DNA from 4 places in the Lysobacter sp. BMK333-48F3 genome. Region 2 is predicted to be linked to each of the others. Evidence: riboswitches for the same ligand, from Rfam matches in the RefSeq annotation. Region 2 holds a riboswitch; each other region holds the start of a gene.

The links. Region 2 has a riboswitch for cobalamin ahead of K4L06_RS01675 (TonB-dependent receptor). Riboswitches for the same ligand answer to the same signal wherever they lie in the genome.
Region 1: another riboswitch for cobalamin. It lies ahead of btuB (TonB-dependent vitamin B12 receptor); the one in region 2 lies ahead of K4L06_RS01675 (TonB-dependent receptor).
Region 3: another riboswitch for cobalamin. It lies ahead of metE (5-methyltetrahydropteroyltriglutamate--homocysteine S-methyltransferase); the one in region 2 lies ahead of K4L06_RS01675 (TonB-dependent receptor).
Region 4: another riboswitch for cobalamin. It lies ahead of K4L06_RS12935 (cobaltochelatase subunit CobN); the one in region 2 lies ahead of K4L06_RS01675 (TonB-dependent receptor).

Annotation. Positions count from the first base shown of each region.
Region 1 covers NZ_JAIHOO010000001.1:2,372,076-2,374,270, reverse strand. Annotated here, with positions in the region: gene K4L06_RS10070 (TfoX/Sxy family protein) at 1-318, shown strand, start outside; cobalamin riboswitch at 461-710, shown strand; gene btuB (TonB-dependent vitamin B12 receptor) at 832-2,195, shown strand, end outside.
Region 2 covers NZ_JAIHOO010000001.1:435,922-438,116, forward strand. Annotated here, with positions in the region: gene K4L06_RS01675 (TonB-dependent receptor) at 1-1,107, opposite strand, end outside; cobalamin riboswitch at 1,314-1,461, opposite strand; gene cbiB (adenosylcobinamide-phosphate synthase CbiB) at 1,602-2,195, opposite strand, start outside.
Region 3 covers NZ_JAIHOO010000001.1:2,628,328-2,630,522, forward strand. Annotated here, with positions in the region: gene metE (5-methyltetrahydropteroyltriglutamate--homocysteine S-methyltransferase) at 1-892, opposite strand, end outside; cobalamin riboswitch at 1,082-1,349, opposite strand; gene K4L06_RS11160 (hypothetical protein) at 1,664-2,195, shown strand, end outside.
Region 4 covers NZ_JAIHOO010000001.1:3,036,149-3,038,343, reverse strand. Annotated here, with positions in the region: gene K4L06_RS12935 (cobaltochelatase subunit CobN) at 1-1,298, opposite strand, end outside; cobalamin riboswitch at 1,492-1,768, opposite strand.

The sequences.
Region 1 (2,195 bases), 1.9 Mb from region 2:
GGCTTCAAACCGACCCTCAACCTGCTGTACGCGATCGAGGGCGCCCTGCTCGACTGCCACTGGCAGGAGATCAGCGAGGAGCGCCGGCAGGAACTGATCCTGGCCGCCGACGCCGCCACCGCGCTGCTGCCGGCGCCGCGCAACAAGCCGGCCGCCGCGCCGGTGCGCACCACCGTGCACGCCGACGAGGGCGGCTACGAGGCCGGCGCCGGCTTCGCCGCGGCCGGCGAGCGCGACGACGACCACGGCGACGGTTTCGACCGCGACGGCGGCGTCGAAGAGCACGACGAGCGCGCCGAAGACGGCGAGCGCGACTGAGTCGGGGCGGCCGCGGCCGCCTCCATTCGAACGACCGTCCCAGCCCTGCCGCCGCCGATCCGGGGCGATGCCGCCGCGCGGGCAATGGGCCGGGCGGCTCCCCTCGGACAGCCCATTCGGACAGCCCGCCCGCCATCGCGTAGAATCCGCCCCGCTTCGAGGTGACCCCACGGCCGACCGCCGCGGGGTTGAAACGGGAAGCCGGTGACGCGCCCGGGCCGACGGATCTTCCGCTGGCGCCGCGCCCAGTCCGGCACTGCCCCCGCAACGGTAAGCGAGCCAGGTCGCGGCCTGCGCCACTGTGCGATGCACGGGAAGGCGCCGCGACCGGAAGCCGGCACGGCCGGCTTCGCCCGCGAGTCCGGAGACCGGCCTTGAGGCGCCATCGGTTGCGATGCGGAGGGCGTCGCGGCACGGCCGCCGTTCTCGCGCGCCCGTCGTCGCCCGCCTCCTCCCCCGCCGCCTCCTTCGCCGTTTTGACGCGCGCCGACGCGCGCGTCGTGGAGCTTTGCCATGCGTGCCCTGAATCTGTCCTTCGCCATCGCCTGCGCGCTCGCGCTGCCGGCCACCGCCCTCGCCGCGCCCGCGGGCGAGGCCACCGATCTCGACGAGGTCGTGGTCACCGCCAACCGCACCGCGGTCAGCGTCAACGACGCCCTGAGCCCGGTGGAAGTGCTGACCCGCACCGAGATCGAGCGCAGCCAGGCCCGCGACCTCAACGACCTGCTGCGCGGCCGCGCCGGCATCTCGCTGTCCAACCAGGGCGGCGCCGGCAAGCTCAGCACCCTGTTCCTGCGCGGCAGCGAATCCGACCACGTGCTGTTCCTGGTCGACGGCATCCGCATCGGCTCGCCGACCTCCGGCCTGGCCTCGCTGCAGGACCTGCCGCTGGCGCTGATCGACCGGATCGAAATCGTCCGCGGCCCGCGCTCGAGCCTGTACGGCGCCGACGCCATCGGCGGCGTGATCCAGGTGTTCACCCGCCGCGAGCAGCAGGGCTTCGCTCCGCGCGTCCACGTCGGCGGCGGCAGCAACGGCGCGATCGAGTTCGGCAGCGGCTTCGGCGGCCGCAGCGGCCGCGGCTGGTTCGGCGCCGACTACAGCTTCCGCAAGACCCAGGGCATCGACGCCTGCCGCGGCGCCGGTTTCCCGGTGTTCGCCGGCTGCTTCACCGACGAACCGGACCGCGACGGCTACGAAAGCCACGCGCTGTCGCTGCGCGGCGGCATCGATCTCAACGAGCAGTGGAGCATCGAAGGCCAGGCCCTGCGCGCCGAAGGCCGGAACGACTACGACGGCAGCTTCGTCAACTACTCCGAGACTGTGCAGCAGGTGATCGGCGGCAAGCTCCGCTGGCGCCCGAGCGAGACCGTCAACGTGCAGCTGGTCGCCGGCCGCAACGTCGACAGTTCGGATAATTTCCTCGGCTCGCTGCCGATGGGCTTCTTCAGCACCGACCGCGACAGCGCCAGCTTGCAGGCCGACTTCACCGTCGCCGACGGCCACGTGCTGACCGCCGGCTTCGATTGGCTGCGCGACCGCGTAGACAGCGACACCATCTACGACGAGGCCGAGCGCGACAACAAGGCCGGCTTCGTCCAGTACCAGGGCCGCTTCGGTGCCCACTCCTTCGAAGCCAGCCTGCGCCGCGACGACAACGAACAGTTCGGCGGCCACACCACCGGCGGCGCCGCCTGGGGTCTGGACTTCGCCGAGAACTGGCGCGTCACCGTCGGCTACGGCACCGCGTTCAAGGCGCCGACCTTCAACGAGCTGTACTACCCGTTCTTCGGCAACGCCCAGCTCAAGCCGGAAGAGTCCAAGACCTGGGAAGTCGGCCTGGCCTACCGCGGCGACAACTTCAGCGCGCGGATCGA
Region 2 (2,195 bases):
CCACAGCTCGCCCGCGGCGAGCAGGTCGAAACGCTGGCCCCATTGTTCCTGGTCGTGGCCGATCTCGATGAAGTCGCTGCGTACGACCAGGTTCTTGCGCGGATCGAAGGCGTAGCTTTCGGCGTTGCGCCAGCGCCGGTCGATCGCGACATGGTAGGTCTCGGCGACCAGTTGGGCGCGTTCGCCGAGGGCGTAGTCGAAGCGCAGCCGCGCCAGGCCGTCGTCGTAGCGGATATGGCTGTCGGCGACGTCGTAGTTGCGCTCGCGCAGGCGACGGTCGAGGCGGCCGTCGGCCAGCGGCGTGCCGAAGTAGCGCGGATCGTGGCGGCGCCCGCCGTCGTACTTCAGCGTCGCGGTCAGGCGCGGGCTCAGGTCCCAGGCCAGGGCGCCGGAGAAGCCGTAGCGTTCGTAGCCGGCGCGGTCGATCTCGCCGTTGCCGCCGGCGCCGGTCAGGTCGGCGCGCCAGCGCACGCGCTCGCCCACGCCCTGCCCCGCGCCGAGGCCGAAGCGGTAACCGTCCCAGCTCGACATCGCCAGCATCGCCTCGCGCCGCGGCGCGCTTTGCAGGGCGCGCGGCACGTAGTGCACCACGCCGCCGACGCTGCTGTCGCCGAACAGCACCGAGGCCGGGCCGCGCAACACTTCGATCCGATCGAGCTGCCAGGTGTCGCCGGGAAAGCTCAGCGTGCCGGAGGCGACGAACACCCGGGTGCCGTCGTAGACCTGTGCCACCGAACCGTGACCGGAGAAACCGCGCAGGCTCAGCGAAGAATTTCCGTTGCCGGGCGCGCCCATCGGCACCACCCCGGCGGCGCGCGCCAGCGCGCGTTGCGGCGTATCGTCGCCGCGTTCGCGCAGGGTTTCGCCGTCGAGAATCTCGACCGCGGCGGGCAACTCGCGCAGGCTCAGGCCGAGCCGGCTGCCGGCCTCGGCGACGCGCTCCAGCGGCGACTGCGCGCGCACCTGCACCGCGTCGAGGGTGGTGGAATCGTCGGCGCAGGCGGCCTGCGCGAACGCCAGGCCGGCCAGGGCCAGGCCGAGGCGGCGCAACGCGGGAGCATGGCGGCTGAAGCGGCGGGTACTGCGATGGGAAGTTCGGACGGACAAGCGGGCGGTCTCCGGTGCTGGCGCACGGGATGCCTGCAGATCCGGAGCGGCCGGCGCCGGCGCGCCGCTGTGCCGCGACGCGTCCACGCACGAACCCGGCCCGCGCGCGTACGCAGCGGCCGGGGCCGGGCGCGACGCGATCGGGATTCGACTCCAGTCCCGCGCCCGCACCCCGGAGCGCATGTTCGACTGATCGCCGCAGGGTCGGTCTTCTGGCTCGCCGTCGACCTCCTCCGCCGGCCTTCCCGGTCGCGGCGACCAGTGGCATGTGGGCGGATTCGTCAGGCTTACAGCAGCGGGGGCTGCGCCGGAATGGCCGGGCCGCATCGCGGCGCCGGCGTCACCGGACTTCCCTTCGGCCTTGCGGCCGATGCCGCGCGATGGCTTGCGCGGCGAACCCTGTGGACGGCGCGAGCTTAGGCGAGCGCTGAAGGCGCCGCAACTGCACAGCGCGGTATGGCGCGAAGCTCGCGCCGCGCGGCCGACGCGGCGCGTCACAGCGCGCGCCAGGCCCATGCGCCGAACGCGATCGCCGCCAACCACAGCAACACGCCGCGCCCGACCAGGCGCTGCGCGCGTTCGACCGAGCCCGCATCCGGCGGCTCGCCTTCGCCCAGCGATGGCCGCGGTTCCCACACGCCGTGATACGGCGCGGCGCCGCCCAGGCGAACGCGCAGGGCGCCGGCACCGGCGGCCATCACCGGGCCGGCGTTGGGGCTGTCCCAGTGCGCCGCCTGCGTGCGCCAGCAGCGCCACGCCGCGGCGGTGTCGCCGAGCGCGGCATAGGTGATCGCGGTCAGTCGCGCCGGCACCCAGTTCAGCACGTCGTCGATACGCGCCGCGGCCCAGCCGAAGCGTTGGTAGCGCGGGGTGCGATAGCCCCACATCGCATCCAGGGTATTGGCCAGGCGATAGCCGACCGCGCCGGCCGGGCCGAGCAGGACGAACCAGAACAGCGCGCCGAACACCGCGTCGTTGCCGTTTTCCAGCACCGACTCGGTCGCCGCCGCGGCCACGCGCTCGGCATCCAGCGCGGCGGTGTCGCGGCTGACGATGCGCGACACCGCGGCCCGCGCCGCTTCCAGGTC
Region 3 (2,195 bases), 2.2 Mb from region 2:
GCCAGATGTTGCGGCCGTCGACCACGCCCAGGCTCAGCGCGCGCTCGGCCGGCAGCAGGGCGAGCAGGCTTTCCAGTTGCTGCGGCGCGCGCACCAGGTCCAGGTGCAGGCCCTGCACCGGCAACTGCGCCGCCAGCGCGGCGTTGTCGCCGAGCCCGCCGAAGTAGGTGGTCAGCAGGCGCTGCGGCGCGTCGGCCTCGGCCAGCGCGGCGTAGGCGCGGCGGTAAGCGGCGCGATCGGCGTCGTCGAGGTCGAGCACCAGCGCCGGCTCGTCGATCTGCACCCATTGCGCGCCGGCGGCCTTGAGCCGTTCCAGCAACTGCGCGTACGCCGGCAACAAGGCATCCAGCAGCTCGCGCGGGTCGCCGCCGTCGCGGCGCTTGCCGAGCTTGAGCCAGGTCACCGGGCCCAGCAGCACCGGCCGCGCCTGCAGACCCAGGGCCTGGGCCTGGGCCAGTTCGGCCAGCGGCTTGTCGGCGCGCAGGGCGAAGCGCTGGCCGGGCTCGAACTGCGGCACCAGGTAGTGGTAGTTGGTGTCGAACCACTTGGTCATTTCCAGCGCGCGCAGATCGCGCCGGCCGTCCTGCACGCCGCGGGCGAGGGCGAAGTAGCCGGCCAGCGGGTCGTGTTCGTACAACTCGCGATGGCTGGCCGGAATCGCGTCGAACAGCACCGACGCGTCGAGCGCCTGGTCGTAGAGGGAGAAGTCGTTGCACGGCACGCTGTCGGCGCCGGCGGCGCTGGCCAGGCGCCAGTGGCGCTCGCGCAGCGCGGCGGCGCTGGCGTGCAGGGCGTCGGCCGCGGTCTCGCCTTTCCAGAACGATTCCAGGGCCTGCTTGAGCTCGCGCCGCGCGCCGATGCGCGGGAAGCCGAGATGGGTAACGCTGATCATGATGAGTACCTGCGATGCGTGGGCATGACGCAGGGCAACGAAGGAGACCACGGCGGCGCCGACCCGGCGCTGTACGCCCGGTTGCGGTCTGCCCTGGTGTCGACCTTCGCCCCCGCGGGCGAACCGGATCCGCGCAGCGGCCGGCACCGCGAGGCGCGCGACCGGCGCACGGGCCGGAGTCGGACGGAAGGCGAACCTTCCGGTCGCGGCAGGTCTTCGGGCTCGGGACTTGAGCCGGCAACGAGTGCGGAGAAACGAGGAACGAGTACTCGCTCGTTCCCGGCCACTCTTTTCTCGCCTCTGGCTTCTCCTACTAAGGCCGCTTCCCAGGCGATCGCCCAGTGCCAAGGCCCGTTCGTTTCCCATACCGCTGCGGGGCAGCTCCGGATTCGCACCGGATTCCCTCTGGCCGCCGCCGGCGGACCGGTGGCGGCGTGTCGCATCGCTTTATCTTTATGAAGCGATGTTCACCGTAACGGCGCCAAGTTACGCAGCGCGGCCGGCGGAGTCAATCGGCGCGTGCGCGGGGCGTGCGGCTTTGCCCGGTCTGCCGGCTGCGCGCCGAGGGCGTCGGCGACCGGCGCGCCGGGCGGATTTCGCCGGCTGGCGTTCATGCGCCGCCGACGAAGATGAAGCGCGCGGCAGCGGCGGCCGCTCGCGGCGTCGCGATGCCGTTGAGTCGGATAACGGCTGCGGCTAACGTGGCAGCGTCGCGACGCTGCGCGATGCGGGCCCGGGACGGCCCGCGATCTCGAATCCGATGGGTGGAACATGTTTTACAGATGGTCGCTTGCGCTGGGGTTGTGTCTGCTGGGCCTGGCGGGCTGCGGCAAAGACGCCGCGCCGGCTCCGGCCGGCGCCGAGAGCGTGACCCTGGGCAGCCAGAACGAGACGGCGCGGGCGCTGCCGGCGAACGCCTCGGCGCCGCCGAGCGAAGCCGAGGTCCTGCGCGGCACCTATTGGCCGCCGGCCAAGCTCGACAACGGCACCGCGCGGATCAGCTGCGGCTACGACTACCAGGCCGACGGCGACGGCGAGCCGCTGAGCGGCCTGGATTTCTTCAGCCTGGTCGACGCGCTGGCGCCGTGCCAGCCGGCCGGGGTGGTGCGGGTGCGCTACGAAGGCAAGATCGGCGCCGGCTTCACCGCCCTGGTGCAGCGGGTCGCGGCGATGGCCGCGCGGATGGAGATCCCGACCCGGATCCTCGACATCGATTCCAGCGGCGGCCACGTCGAAGAGGCGATCCGCGCCGGCGATTCGATCGCCGAGTCGGGCTGGTCGATCTGGGTGCGCGAGGGCGCGG
Region 4 (2,195 bases), 2.6 Mb from region 2:
GGCAAGTCGTCGACGCGATAGCCGCCGGCGCGCATCGCCCGCAGCATGCCGTGCAGCGAGGCCGGCACGTCGAGGTTGTCGGCGCCGATGTTCTGCCGGCCCGGCGGGTGGTTGTAGTAGATCAGGGCGATGCGCCGTTCGCTCGCCGGCTTGGCGCGCAGCGCGCGCCAGCGCTGGGCGCGCTCGACCAGGGCGCGCATCTCGCCGCCGAGCGGTTCGGGCCGTTGCAGGCGCACCCCGGTCAGGGGGTCGATGCGCGGCGCGCCGGCCGCGGCCAGCACCATCGGCTGGCTGCTGCCCTGCAGCTCCGACATCGCCACCCGATACTGCACGCTGGAAGCCGGCAGGCCGTCGCCGGACAAGCGCCATTGCGCTTCGCTGCGGTCGAGCAGACGGATCGCCTTGAACACCGGCACGTCGAGCGCGGCGATCGCGCGGGTCGCCGCGTCGCGGCCTTCGGCGGCGCCGACCACGAAGTCCTGCAGCACCACCAGCCCGGCCAGCGGCTGCGCGCCGAGCATCGCGCGCAGGTTCTGCACCGCCTGCAGCGAAGCCTCACCCCAGCGCGCGTACAGGCCCAGGCAGGCCAGGCCCTGCGCCTGCGCCTGTGCGCACAGCGCGTCGCCGGTGGCGACGTCGGCGTTGTTGAGATCCAGCACCGCCAGCAACGGCCGGGTATCGGCGGCCGGCGCGGCGACCACCGCGCCGTTCTGGCGCAGCACCAGATCCGGCTGCGGCTGCGCCGCCGGCACCGCGCCGCCGTCGAGCAGGAAGGCGTAGCTGCGCTGCAGATTGCGGCTGCCGCCCTCGCGCCACAGCGCGCGCAGGTCCAGCCACTCGCCGGCGAAGGCGTCGGCGCGGGCGCGCTGGACCAGTTCGGCCGGCGGCGTCTCGGCGGTGACGCGGATCAGTTCGGCGGCGCTGAACGCGCCCAGGCCATGGCGCTCGCGATGGCTGGCCTGGGTCAGGCCGGCTTCGCCATGGAAGGCGTACAGGCGCTGCGGGCCGCGGCCGCGCTGGCGCAGCCAGGCCGCCGCTTCGCGCAGGCGTACGCCTTGCTCGCCGAACAACGCCACCGCGACGACGGCGTCGCTGGCGCCGATCAGTGCGCGCAGTTGTTCGCGGTCCAGGGCTTCGAGCTGTTGCGGCGTGCGCAGCACGATGCGGTCGCCGGGACGGGTGGCCAACAGTTCGCGCGCGGCCTCGGCCGCTTCCGGCGCGGCACGCTCGGAGACCACGCCGAACACGGTCTTGGCCGGCGCGGCGGCGGCGAACAGCAACAGGGCCGCTGCGCCCAAGGCGCGCCACAGTCCTTCGAATCCGTGCCCACGAAACCGCTCACGGAACCCACGCCCGACAAACCCACGCGCAACACGCATCGACGGCCTCGCTCGCCGCACGCCCTGTGCGGAGCTGATGAAGGAGGCGAACGAAACCGCAGAGGCAGGCCACGGACCCGGTGCACGGGCGCGCGACGCCGCCCTCCGCGACGTCCACCGCATACGCACCGGCCGGTCTCCGGGCTTGCGGGGGCCGGGACGAACCCGGCGCATCGGCGCCTTCCCGGAGCGGACGCTCCAGTGGCTGTGGCGGGCGCGGATCGAGGCGCTGGATCGCGTCCCGGGAGCCGTCGCCGACGTGCCGATGCTTTACCCGCCTACCGTTGCAGGGGCAGCGCCGGACTGGTCCGCGGCATCGCGGACGCACCGGCTTCCCGTTTAACCGCGTCGCCGGACGGCGAAGCGGCACCAGATGCAAAGCGCGCGCAATCTAGCACAGCGCGCCGGCGCGGGGCGGACGCGGGGGTATGGAGGCGGTCGGTGTGTCGGGCCGACGGAGATCGTGGTGGACGCTAAAAGCAAATCCCCCGCGCTGCGGACATCGCTCGGCAACCCGCTTGCGCCGGGCGCTGGCCCCCTTTTTCAAAGGGGGCGATCGATGACGCGCTCGGTTCTCGGTGGCTCGATGCTCAGTGGCCCAGTGGCTCGGTGGCTCGGTGGACCGAAGGACCGCTTTTGCTGTTCCCCCATTTGGAAAAGGGTGAGAGCGTGCGCTTGCGAAGCGCCAGGTTCGCGCACGATCGAACGCCAGCAGGCACAGCCTGCTGGCGTTCGATCGTGCGCGAACCTGGCGCTTCGCAAGCGCACGCTCTCACCCTTTTCCAAATGGGGGAACAGCAAAAGCGGTCCTTCGGT